Regions from separate parts of the Plantibacter lichenum genome, predicted to be linked through region 1. Evidence: predicted binding sites of a transcription regulator. Region 1 holds the regulator's gene; each other region holds the start of a gene.
What was found. Region 1 encodes LexA, which represses DNA repair genes until DNA is damaged. Its sites were predicted from a motif close to TCGAACANNTGTTCGA; they were not measured.
Positions count from the first base shown of each region.

Region 2: a site for LexA is predicted at 1,994-2,009, ahead of ACQ3HB_RS07665 (HNH endonuclease signature motif containing protein). Genes of this name have one in related genera too.
Region 3: a site for LexA is predicted at 1,501-1,516, ahead of ACQ3HB_RS10960 (HNH endonuclease signature motif containing protein). Genes of this name have one in related genera too.

Region 1 is NZ_JBOBFT010000014.1:31,957-35,902, forward strand. It holds gene ACQ3HB_RS17145 (histidinol-phosphate transaminase) at 1-407, opposite strand, end outside; gene ACQ3HB_RS17150 (LysM peptidoglycan-binding domain-containing protein) at 483-950, opposite strand; gene lexA (transcriptional repressor LexA) at 1,220-1,912, shown strand; gene hflX (GTPase HflX) at 2,092-3,669, opposite strand; gene ACQ3HB_RS17165 (class I SAM-dependent methyltransferase) at 3,711-3,946, shown strand, end outside.
Region 2 is NZ_JBOBFT010000004.1:184,089-188,034, forward strand. It holds gene ACQ3HB_RS07665 (HNH endonuclease signature motif containing protein) at 328-1,965, opposite strand; gene ACQ3HB_RS07670 (methyltransferase domain-containing protein) at 2,242-3,183, opposite strand; gene ACQ3HB_RS07675 (right-handed parallel beta-helix repeat-containing protein) at 3,177-3,946, opposite strand, start outside.
Region 3 is NZ_JBOBFT010000007.1:46,967-50,912, reverse strand. It holds gene ygfZ (CAF17-like 4Fe-4S cluster assembly/insertion protein YgfZ) at 1-61, shown strand, start outside; gene ACQ3HB_RS10965 (FUSC family protein) at 205-1,272, shown strand; gene ACQ3HB_RS10960 (HNH endonuclease signature motif containing protein) at 1,545-3,104, shown strand; gene ACQ3HB_RS10955 (hypothetical protein) at 3,342-3,935, shown strand.

The DNA of each region.
Region 1 (3,946 bases):
CGGGTCGCTGCGATCCAGGTGGAGCCGACGCCCGCGGCGAGCAGCGGATACATCGAGTAGGTCGGGGTGAACCCGAGCAGCGAACGGCCGGGTCCGCCGAACGCCTGGAGGATGTGCTGCAGGACCTCGTTCGATCCGTTTCCGGCCCACACCTGTTCGGCGGTCACGCCGTGGCCGAGGTAGCGGGCGAGCGACTCGCGCAGTTCGGTGAACTCGCGGTCCGGGTACCGGTTGACGGTCAGGACTGCGGCGGCAAGGGAGGCGACGATGTCGTGTGCGACGTCCTCAGGGATGGGGTGCGTGTTCTCATTGACGTTGAGGGCAACGGGCACGTGGGCCTGCGGAGCGCCGTAGGGGATCTTCCCCCGAAGGTCGTCGCGGATGGGGAGGTCGTCGAGAGCGGTCACCCGTCAATCGTACCGACTACACCGCCGCAGACCGGCGAAACAGCCGTCTCATCGACCGACGCATCGACCGGCTGCTCAGCTCGCGTACTGCTGCGGGATGGCGAGACGCTGCCCCGGCTCCACACGAGCGGTGGACAGCTGATTCAGGTTCATGATCTCCGCGATGACATCCCTCGGGTCCGCCGACGGCGCGATCGACTCGGCGAGCTCCCAGAGGGACTCCCCCGGGTCGACCGTCACGTAGGTGAACTGGACGGACTGACCGGCTACCCCGGGCCCCGACGCCGCAGCGGATCCTGCGCCGACGGACAGCACGGCTACGGCGACGACGAGCGGGAGGGCTGCGAGCACGGTGAAGACCACGCGGCCTCGTCGTGTGAGACGGAGTCGCGAGTGCGACAGTGCCGTGCGTGAGGGCGTCGATGCGGATCCGGGCACGGCCCGTGCGGACATCGCTTGTGTCGGCATCGCTTGTGTCGGCATCGCTTGTGTCGGCATCGCTTGTGTCGGCATCGACGGGAATCCGATGAGTGCTGCAGTCATGACTACCTCCAAGTGCTCGTCTGCAGGAAGTGCGGGTCTTCCTGACGAGGTTTCGCATCCGGTGTTCGGCCAGGAGCACCGGATGCGAAGCTATGTTCCGAATATATCTTCGATTGTTCGAATGTTCAAGCACGTCTTCGGATCTATTTCCTCGAAAACCTGCGACACGCTCGAACGAATGTTTGTCTCTGGCACTCGGGTTGGATACAGTTTCGAGTGTTGGAACGAGTACACCAGCACCCACTGACACTGGTCCGGGCAGGAGCGACATGGCAGCGAACGGTAGGAGCGACGGGGCTCAGGAACGAACGGGCACACGCCGGAGGAAGAGCCTGAGCGACAAGCAGCTCGCCATCCTCGACGTGATCCAGCGCGCCGTCGCATCCCAGGGGTACCCGCCGAGCATGCGGGAGATCGGCGACGCGGTCGGTCTCGCCTCCCTGTCGAGCGTGACCCACCAGCTCAACCAGCTCGAACTGAGCGGGTACCTGCGTCGCGACCCCAACCGGCCGCGTGCGCTCGAGATCCTCATCGATCTCCCGAGCGCCGTCGAGGGCAGCGTCCCGGAGACGGCCCCGCCCGTCGGCGACGCAGCCATGGTCCCGCTCGTCGGCCGCATCGCAGCCGGCATCCCCATCACCGCTGAGCAGCAGGTCGAGGAGATCTTCCCACTCCCCCGCCAGCTCGTCGGCAAGGGCGAGCTCTTCATGTTGAAGGTCGTCGGCGAATCGATGATCGACGCCGCGATCTGCGACGGCGACTGGGTCGTCGTACGCGAGCAGAAGACGGCGGAGAACGGTGACATCGTCGCGGCCATGCTCGACGAGGAGGCCACGGTGAAGGTCTTCCGCCAGCGCGACGGCCACACCTGGCTGCTCCCGCGAAACTCCGCGTTCGAACCCATCCTGGGCGACCACGCCGACGTCCTCGGCAAGGTCGTAGCCGTTCTTCGCAGCGTCTGACGCGGGCGGCGCCCCGCACTCGGGCCCCGAACACGACGAAGGGCCGGATCAAGTCGATCCGGCCCTTCGTCGTTGCTCCGCCAGCTAGGCGTTCGCTGCGACCCGCCCACGCACGTCGCGCCTGGATTCGATGATGTTCTTGATCGATGCCGTGGCACGCAGCTGCAGGATCAGCCGATTCAGGCCGTCGGCGCGACCTCTGCCGGATGGGCTGCGAGGAGCTCGCGAGCGGCGGCGGGCGCGACCGCGAACGGTTCGAGCAGCGCAGCGATCTCGTCGTTCACGAACGCGTGCACGATCGTGCCGTGCTCGTCGTACGCCGTCTCGACGACCTTGCCGCGCTCGTGCAGAATCGTCACGAGGTCGCCGCGTTCGTAGGGCACGAGGACGTGCAGCTCGCGGCTCGGCGAGGGCAGCACTGCCTCGATGCGCTCCATGAGCTCGTCGATGCCGGCGCCCGTGCGGGCCGAGACGAAGATGCCGTCCGGTTCGAGCCCGCGGAGGACGAGCAGTTGCCCGTCGTCGACGAGATCGGACTTGTTGAAGACGACGAGTTCGCGGATCCCGCGTGCGCCCACCTCGCCGATGACGTCGCGGACTGTAGCGATCTGGCCGGCGGGGTCGGGGTGCGACGCGTCGACGACGTGCACGATGACATCGCTGTCCGCGACCTCCTCGAGCGTCGAACGGAACGCCTCGACGAGCTGGTGCGGCAGGTTGCGCACGAAACCGACGGTGTCGGCGAGCGTGTACTCGCGGCCGTCGGAGGTCACGTTCCGGCGCACCGTGGCGTCGAGGGTCGCGAAGAGCGAGTTCTCGACGAGGACGCCGGCCTTCGTGATGCGGTTCAGCAGGCTCGACTTGCCGGCGTTCGTGTACCCGGCGATCGCGACCGACGGCACGGTGTTCCGCTTTCGGTTCGCGCGCTTGGCCTCGCGGGCGGGCTTCATGGCGACGATCTGCTTCCGGAGCTTCGCCATCCGGGTGTGGATGCGACGGCGGTCGAGTTCGATCTTCGTCTCACCCGGGCCGCGCGAGCCCATGCCGGCTCCGGCGCCGCCGACCTGTCCACCGGCCTGACGGCTCATGGACTCACCCCAACCGCGAAGGCGGGGAAGCAGGTACTCGAGCTGCGCGAGTTCGACCTGGGCCTTGCCCTCACGGCTCTTGGCGTGCTGACTGAAGATGTCGAGGATGACGGCGGTGCGGTCGATGACCTTGACGCCGACCGCGTCTTCGAGCGCGCGGCGCTGGCTGGGCGCGAGTTCGGAGTCCGCGACGACGGTGTCCGCGCCGAGCGCCTTCACGATGTCGCGCAATTCGAGCGCTTTGCCGCGGCCGAGATAGGTGCTGGGGTCCGGGTGCGGACGCCGCTGCAGCATGCCGTCGAGCACGACCGCACCGGCGGTCTCGGCGAGGGCCGCGAGTTCGCGCAGCGAGTTCTCCGCCTCGATGAGCGATCCCTGCTGGTAGACGCCGATGATCACGACGTTCTCGAGCCGCAACTGGCGGTACTCGACCTCGGTGACATCCTGCAGCTCCGTCGAGAGTCCGGCGACACGCCGAAGGGCCTGTCTGTCCTCACGATCGAACTGCTCGCCGTCGTCGGAGGTGCCGCCGGCCGTGTTCTGCGCCTGCAGAGCCGCTGCGTTGCTGCCGAAGAGGGAGTACCCGGACGACTTCGATGCGGCGCTCGACAACACCCGATCGACGACGTCGTCGGTGGTGGGCTGGATCGATTCGTCTGGTTTCGTCATCGCATTAACCCTACTTCCTTACTCTCCGGTACGTTTCCTGTATGGCACAAGAGCACTATTTCACTCCTGAACCCGGCAGCGAGTTGAAGCTCCGCCCCATCAGCGTCTCCCTCGGCGGGGTACAACGTCAGTTGTCCTCCGCGAGCGGCATCTTCAGCCCCGACCACATCGACACGGGCACCCAGGTGCTCCTCGCCAACGTTCCGACGCCCCCGCCCGGTGGCAATCTGCTCGACATCGGGTGCGGCTGGGGGCCCATCGCGCTCTCCCTGGCGCT
Region 2 (3,946 bases), on a different contig from region 1:
TTTCGGTGTTGCTGGGTTGCTGGGTTGCCGTGGTGCGACTGGTCCCATTGTCGACCCGATGCGATCCGAGAACCAGGGTGGATCAATGAACGTCCGGGTGGGATTCCGTTTCCGGAGACACCGGTCCCTGAGCTTGTCGAAGGGTTGGGTTCGGGGATTCGAAGCGTCTCCACTTCGACAGGCTCAGTGACCGGGTCTGTTCCGGGTGCATGCCGCTCCCTAAGCTTGTCGAAGGGTTGAGCCCACGGATCAGGGCCGTCCGCACTTCGACAAGCTCAGTGACCGGGGCGGTCTGGTCAGTGAGACTCAGGGACCGGGTGAACGTGCTCAGGGACCGTGTGCGTCGCCGTCAGGTTCCGGAAGGGGTTCGAGGGGGTACCAGTCCGGAGGATCCGGTTCCGTGCTGAATACCTGACCGCTCGGACTGATCCAGGTGAGCGCACCATCCGATCCCGGCTCCAGGGACCAGTTGGTGTCGTGCTTGAGGTGATGATGCTTCGGACACAGGTGCGCAAGGTTGCCCACGTTCGTTTCACCTCCCTCCGACCACGGGACCGTGTGGTCCAGTTCGCATCCCTTCGCGAGGCGGTTGCAGCCCGGTGCTCGGCAGTGGGTGTCTCGGATCGCGAGGGCTCGTTTCATGTCCGCGGGTGGCACGTATCGTTCTCGACTCACCGAGAGGACCGCCCCGGTCTCAGGGTGGGTGAGGATCCGGGTGAAGGACTTCGCTTGCACGCTCAGCCGGACCGCGGTCTCCGGGTCGATGGGACCGTAGCCTTCGAGGGAACCTGGTTGGTGCTCGTGACCAAGGATCGTCATCACCGGGACCGTCACGTGGACGGTGGGGATGATGCCATCGGTGATGTCCTCGATGCTCGGCAACAGTCCGGTGATGGGGTGGGGCTCGATGCCCGGGGACGACCCGGCTCCCTGAACAGAGCCAGCGCTCCGCAGCGGCCCAGCCGTTTGGACGGGCACGGTCGTCCGGGCCGACTCGGTCACCTGAACCGGCCCGCTCATCTGAACCGGCTCAGTCGCCTGAACTGGCTGGGTCGGCTGGATGGGCTGGGTGCGACGGGCCAGACCGCCCATGCTCTGTCTCGGTGTGGTTGCCCTGTCGTCCATGGATGCGGCTCCACGGGCTGGTGCTGACCGTGCCGCCCAGGTCGGGACTTCATCGTCCTCGACCCTGGAGTGAGTGGTTTCGGGTGCCGCGACCGCGACCGCAGGGCCGGAGGACGCCGTGACACCGTAGAGGAGCAGGCTCTGGGCGTTGTCGACCATCAACCGCGCACGCGTCCGCGGGTCACCCCGGCGTTGGGTGGCCGCAGTGAGGTCGGACAGGCGGTTGTAGGCGGCGGTCGCGATGGTCGCGGTGGTGAGGATCGACAGCCACGACATGCCATCCGGTGCCGGGGACAAGGTCACGTGGCGGTCCTGCCTGGCCCGGTGGTGACGGGTACCGATGGTTTCCGGGTGGAGCTTCTCCCGCAGCTGCCGGGCCAGCTGCTTCAGCTGTGCCGCGGTGCAGGTCTGTGCGAGGGGCAGGATCCGGGTCTCGAACTCGGCACGATCCGCAGGGTCGACATCCGCGAGCTGCTCCACGATCACCCGAGCATGCCCGACCGAGATCGAACCCCCGGAGAGCGCGGCAAGCGTGGCAGGGAGCTGGTCCACGAGGACTTCGGACTCGGCGATGCGATGTTGGATCGTGCGCTCCGGAACCCGCGTCATCGCCGAGAGCTCCAGGTGCAGGGAGAGACGGGCGAGGTACTTCGCCCGGGCCGGGGTCGTGCCGGGTGGAGCGAGCGTCAACGCGGTGAGATCGGACAGGCGGGCGGTCTCAGCGAACAGAGTGGCCTTGCGTGCTTCAGCTGCCGCGATACAGACGTCTTCCGCGACGATCTGCTCGCCCAGGCTCGTGAGACGAGCGGCGTTCGCGTCCGGAGTCGAAGGTATGTCCACTCATCAAGAATACCAAGGGCCCGTGTTCTAGAACAGGGGTTCGAACGAATCTGTGGAGAACTGGTGCTGCGCGACTGGACCCCACACTTCGACAAGCTCAGTGACCGGGAGTGAGAGGCGCGGCAGAATTGTGAGGGCAACGCACTTCGACAAGCTCAGCGACCGGGAGAACACTTCGACAAGCTCAGTGACCGGGAGAACACTTCGACAGGCTCAGCGACCGGGCCCGGTGCAGGGCGGAGCGAGGGCTCACGACCTCTCACGCGCCCAGCGACGTCAGACGCGGGAAGCGACGACGAAGACACGACGGAACGGCATGATCGTCGTTCCCTGAGCACTGATCGGGAACGCATCGCGCAACAACGCTCGATACTCCCCCACGAAACGCTCGCGCAGGCCATCGGGAAGCGCATCGATCACGGGACGAGCGTGCGTCCCCGCGATGAACTCGAACACGGGGTCCTCACCCGTCAGAACATGGGAGTACGTGGTCTCCCAGGCATCGACGGACCACCCCGGCCGCGAGAGGTCCTCGAGGTAGACGGCAGGGTCGAAGGACACACGGTCGGTCGTCGATGGCGTGAACTCCGCATAGGGACCGGACGTGGCGAGTTCGGCGAGCAGCACGTGAGCAGGAGCTCGGAAGTTGCCGGGCACCTGGAACGCGAAGGCACCGCCAGGACCCACCTGATCGGCGAGCACGGGAAGGACCGCACGATGAGTAGGGACCCACTGCAGCGTCGCGTTTCTCACGAGGAGATCGACGGGCACGGACTCCGGACCCGCGACGGTACCGGGGGCACCAGCACGAGCACCCGCACCAGCACCCGCACCAGCACCAGCACCGACAGCGACACCGACAGCGCGCCACTCCACGAGATCACCGACACGATAGGACACCCGCGCATCGGTGTTGTCCGCGGTCGCGCGACCGATCATCTCCGGACTGGAATCGATACCCTCGATCCACGCTTCCGGCCACCGCTCACGCAGCGCGGGCGTCCCGTTGCCCGGACCGCAGCCGAGGTCGACGATCCGCGATGCCGACGACAGGTGCACCTGCGCGAGCAGATCCCGGAACGGACGCGTGCGTTCATCGGCGAACCGAAGGTATTGGGAGGGGTTCCAGTCTGATCCGTTCGTCCCGTCGGCACCGCGCTCGATCCGCGCCGCACCTTCCGGCTCGGAGGGAGCAGCATCCTGCATCGGCGTCACCATGCCGCCAGTCTACGAAGCCCTTCCGATGCCGATCCGGCCGCGTCGCCGTTCATCGCTGCGCCACCGACCGTCGCTGCACCATCAACCATCGCCGCACCATCAACCATCGCCGCGCCATCAACCATCGCCACACCGCCACCCGTCTTCGCACCACACACGACGACGTCCTCGACGACCGGCACAACACCCGCTCCGAAGTCGTTCCCCTCGATGACGATGTCGGTCGACGCGAGGAAACGGAACGTCGGCAGGGCATCGCGAGCACCACTTCCGACCTGCGCAGCGCCGACCCTCGTCACCCGGTTCCCGGAGAAGCGGAGCCCCTGAACGCTCTTCGCCTCCACGAGCGTCACCTCACCGACGACGAACTCGTTGCCCTCGATCACGATGCCACGATGCACGGGGACCGACGCGTGGACGAAGACGTTGGTCGGCTCGATCGAGATGATCGGGCTCGCACCGTCGACGAAGACGTTGTCGCGGATCACCACATCGGTCACGGGACCGGACTCGAACCACTGGTGGGCGTCCGCGGAGATCGAGATGCTCGCCATCGAGAGCCGCTCGAACCGATTGCGCTCGATGCGGACGGGTCGGCGAGTCGTCACGAGGATGGCTCGCGTCGGCGTGTTCCGGAACGTGCATCCGGTGATGGTGACCCGCGGCGTGTAGGTGATGTTCTCGACCACGAACGCACCGGCACGGACCGCCTCGATCGTCACCTCCGCGGGAAGGTCCGTGGTGAACACGACGGTCATCCGTC
Region 3 (3,946 bases), on a different contig from region 1:
TGATGCCGGCGCGGTCGCCGACGTCCCCCGGTTGCCTCGCCTCGGCGCCGTCCGACGCTGAGCGGGGTGACGGGCGTGCCTGCCGATGATCCCTCGGCCGGTTCGAATGCCGCCGGACCCGAAGGATCAGCTGGTGCGTCTGGTGCGTCTGGTGCAGCCGGAGTTCCCGGCCCGGCCGGACCCGCGAGCCGGTGGACTGCGGCGATGCGCCGTCGGCTGGCGCTCGGTCTCGCGTGGCAGCGGGTCCTGAACTCGGCTCCCGCCGTCACCCAGGTGACGGTGACGGCCGTCGCATCGTACGCGTTCGCGCACTATGTGCTCGGGCATCCCGCTCCGCTCCTCTCGGTGACCGTCGCGATCTCGAGCCTCGGTTTCGTACGGGACGCGCGTCCTGTGCGGGTGCTCGAGACGGCGGTCGGGATGAGCGTCGGCATCGCGCTCGCCGAAGTCCTGCTGCTCGCGTTCGGGCAGGGCACGTGGCAGCTGGCGGTGGCGTTGTTCGTGACGTTGCTGGTCGCTCGGTTCCTCTCTCCTGCGGCGTCGTTCGCGATCGCTGCCGCCGTGCAGTCCGCGCTCGTGATGCTCCTTCCCGCGCCAGACGGTGGTCCGTTCGTCCGCACGGTCGATGGGCTCATCGGCGGTGTCTTCGCCCTGCTCGCGACGGCGCTCATCCCGCGGGATCCCCGTCGGGCCGCTCTTCGCGACGGTCGTCGGCTGCTCGACGAGCACGTCGCCACGAACGCGTCGCTCGTCGCGGCGCTCCGCCTCGGTGACCTCGACGAGGCGGATCGGGCACTCATCCGTGCCCGTTCCACGCAGCCGGCGCTCGACGCGTGGCGGGGCACACTCGAATCGGGCATCGCGATCGCGAAGCTGTCGCCGTTCCTCCGTCGTTCCCTGTTCGACTTGGAGCGGCAGCGGACCCTGTTGGCGGGGATGGATCTCGCGACGAGGAATCTGCGGGTCATCGCCAGGCGGATCGATTACGTCGTCCGTGACGGTCGTCCGCGTCCGGAGGCGGCCGATCTGCTCGCTCGCATCTCTGTGGCGATCGGGATCCTGTCGCAGTCGCTCGGTGACATCGCCCAGCAGCCGGTCGCTCGGCAGACGCTCGTGGAGATCGCGAAGCACCTCGATCCTTCGTCGATGCTGCAGTCCGCTTCGATCTCGGAGCAGAACCTCGTGCTCGGGCTGCGTCCCTACGTCGTCGACCTCTTGACCGCAACCGGCATGTCGACGGCCGACGCGCAGGCCACACTCCCCGAGCTCTGACCCTGTCTCGGTGCCCGCCCGCTGGCCTCCCCTGTCCCTGAGCCTGCCGGTCTGGTCACTGAGCCTGTCGAAGTGTGGTCCCCGGTCACTGAGCTTGTCGAAGTGTTGTGCTCCCGGTCACTGAGCCTGTCGAAGTGGGTTCTTCTTCTGGGCACTGGCGCCCGGCTTCCGGTCACTGAGCTTGTCGAAGTGTGGGGTCCAGTCGCGCAGAAGTTCTCCACAGATTCTTCGAACCCCTGTTCTAGAACACGTCTCCTTGGTATTCTTGATGAGTGGACATACCTTCGACTCCGGACGCGATCGCCGCTCGTCTCGCGAGCCTCGGCGAGCAGATCGTCGCGGAAGACGTCTGCATCGCCGCCGCCGAAGCACGCAAGGCCACCCTGTTCGCCGAGGCCGCCCGTCTCTCCGACCTCACCGCGTTGACGCTCGCTCCTCCCGGCACGACCCCGGCTCGGGCGAAGGACCTCGCCCGTCTCTCCCTGCACCTGGAACTCTCTGCGATGACGAGGGTTCCGGAGCGCACGATCCAACACCGCCTCGCCGAGTCCGAAGCCCTCGTCGACCAGCTCCCCACCACGCTTTCGGCGTTGGCTGCCGGGTCGATCTCCGCAGGGCACGCCCGGGTGATCGTCGAGCAACTGACCGATGTCGACCCGGCGGACCGTGCAGAGTTCGAGACCCGGATCCTGCCTCTCGCGCAGACCCGCACGGCCGCGCAGCTGAAGCAGCTGGCCCGGCAGCTGCGGGAGAAGCTCCACCCGGAGACCATCGGTACCCGTCACCACCGGGCCAGGCAGGACCGCCACGTGACCCTGTCTCCGGCACCGGACGGCATGTCGTGGCTGTCGATCCTCACGACCGCGACCATCGCAACTGCCGCCTACAACCGCCTCGCCGACCTCACCGCGAACACGCAACGCGGCGGTGACCCGCGGACGCGTGCGCAGTTGATGGTCGACAACGCCCAGAGCCTCCTCCTGTATGGCGTCACGGCGTCCTCCGGCCCTCCCACAACAATCGCAGTGCCCACCCAAGTCACTCCCACCGTTGAGGATGATGAGGTTCCGGCATGGGCGGCACGGTCAGCACCAGCCCGTCCCGCCGCGTCCATGGACGACACGGCGGTCACACCAACACGGAACGTGGCTGTCCTTGACCGTATCGACGAGCGCCGCCCGAGCGCGGAACCTGGCCCGACGACCGATACGCCAGCGCCCTCACTACCGACTGCCGAAACACTCCCGACCCTTGAACCCCGCACCGCGACCCGTCCGCTCCCGAGCATCGAGGACATCACCGACAGCATCATCCCCACCGTCCACGTGACCGTCCCGGTGCTGACGATCCTTGGCCACGAACACCAACCAGGTTCCCTCGAAGGCTACGGTCCGATCGATCCGGAGACCGCGGTCAGGCTGAGCGTGCACGCGAAGTCGTTCACTCGCATCCTGACGCATCCGGAGACCGGGACGGTCCTCTCGGTCAGTCGAGAACGATACGTGCCACCCGCGGACATGAAACGGGCCCTCGCGATCCGAGACACGCACTGCCGAGCACCGGGCTGCAACCGCCTCGCGAAAGGGTGCGAACTGGATCACACGGTCCCGTGGTCGGAGGGAGGTGAAACGAACGTGGAGAACCTTGCGCACCTGTGTCCGAAGCATCACCACCTCAAACACGACACCAACTGGTCCCTCAAGCCGGGCCCGGACGGGGTGCTGCATTGGATCAGTCCGAGTGGTCAGGTGTTCACCACGGAACCGGATCCTCCGGACTGGTACCCCCTCGAACCCCACCCGGAACCTGACGGCGACGCACCCGGTCCCTGAACACGTCCACCCGGTCCCTGAGCCTCACTGACCACGCCGCACCCGGACACTGAGCCTGTCGAAGTGCGGACGACCCGGATCCGTGGGCTCAACCCTTCGACAAGCTCAGGGACCGGACGGCCCCGGTCACTGAGCTTGTCGAAGTGTGGACACGCCGAACACGAACTCACCCTCGATCCGAAACCCAAGCTGTGGAGAAGCGGTTTCGGGCCCTTCCGCCGAATAGCGTTGCTGTCCATGCGAACGAGACAGAGGTTCCCCACCGTCGCTCTGACCGTCGTCGTGATGGTGGTCGGTTTAGGCCTCACTGGCTGCGTCCCACCAGCGCCACGACCGACCAGTGCGCCGTCCGAGACGTTGACGCCGGTGTTCGCCTCCGACGAAGAGGCGCTTCAGGTCGCGACGGAAACGTACCGGGCGTACTTGGTTGTTTCGGACGCGATCTTGCGCGATGGAGGCTTGGAACCGGAGAGGCTTCGCACGATTGCAACTCCGGAATTGGCAGCGCAAGAAGCAGAGGGATATAACGACTTCGCGGTGCAAGGACGAAGGCTCGTAGGCGAGACAAAGTTGCTCAAGTCCAGATTGCAAAGCCGTTCGAGCTCCCCGGATGAACATGGAACGATAGCCACGATCTATGCGTGTGTAACCCTCGCCGATGTGGATGTCGTCGATGTCCAAGGTCAGTCGGTTGTAACGCCTGGGCGGCCAGATGAGCGTGTTCTGCAGGTCGGAATCGCCATGGGTATAGCCATGGATAGCACGGTCTCACAGTCGTACGTTGTTTCTGACAAAGTTGCTTGGGATGATCTCTCTGTGTGTGCGCAATGATGCGGGCAATA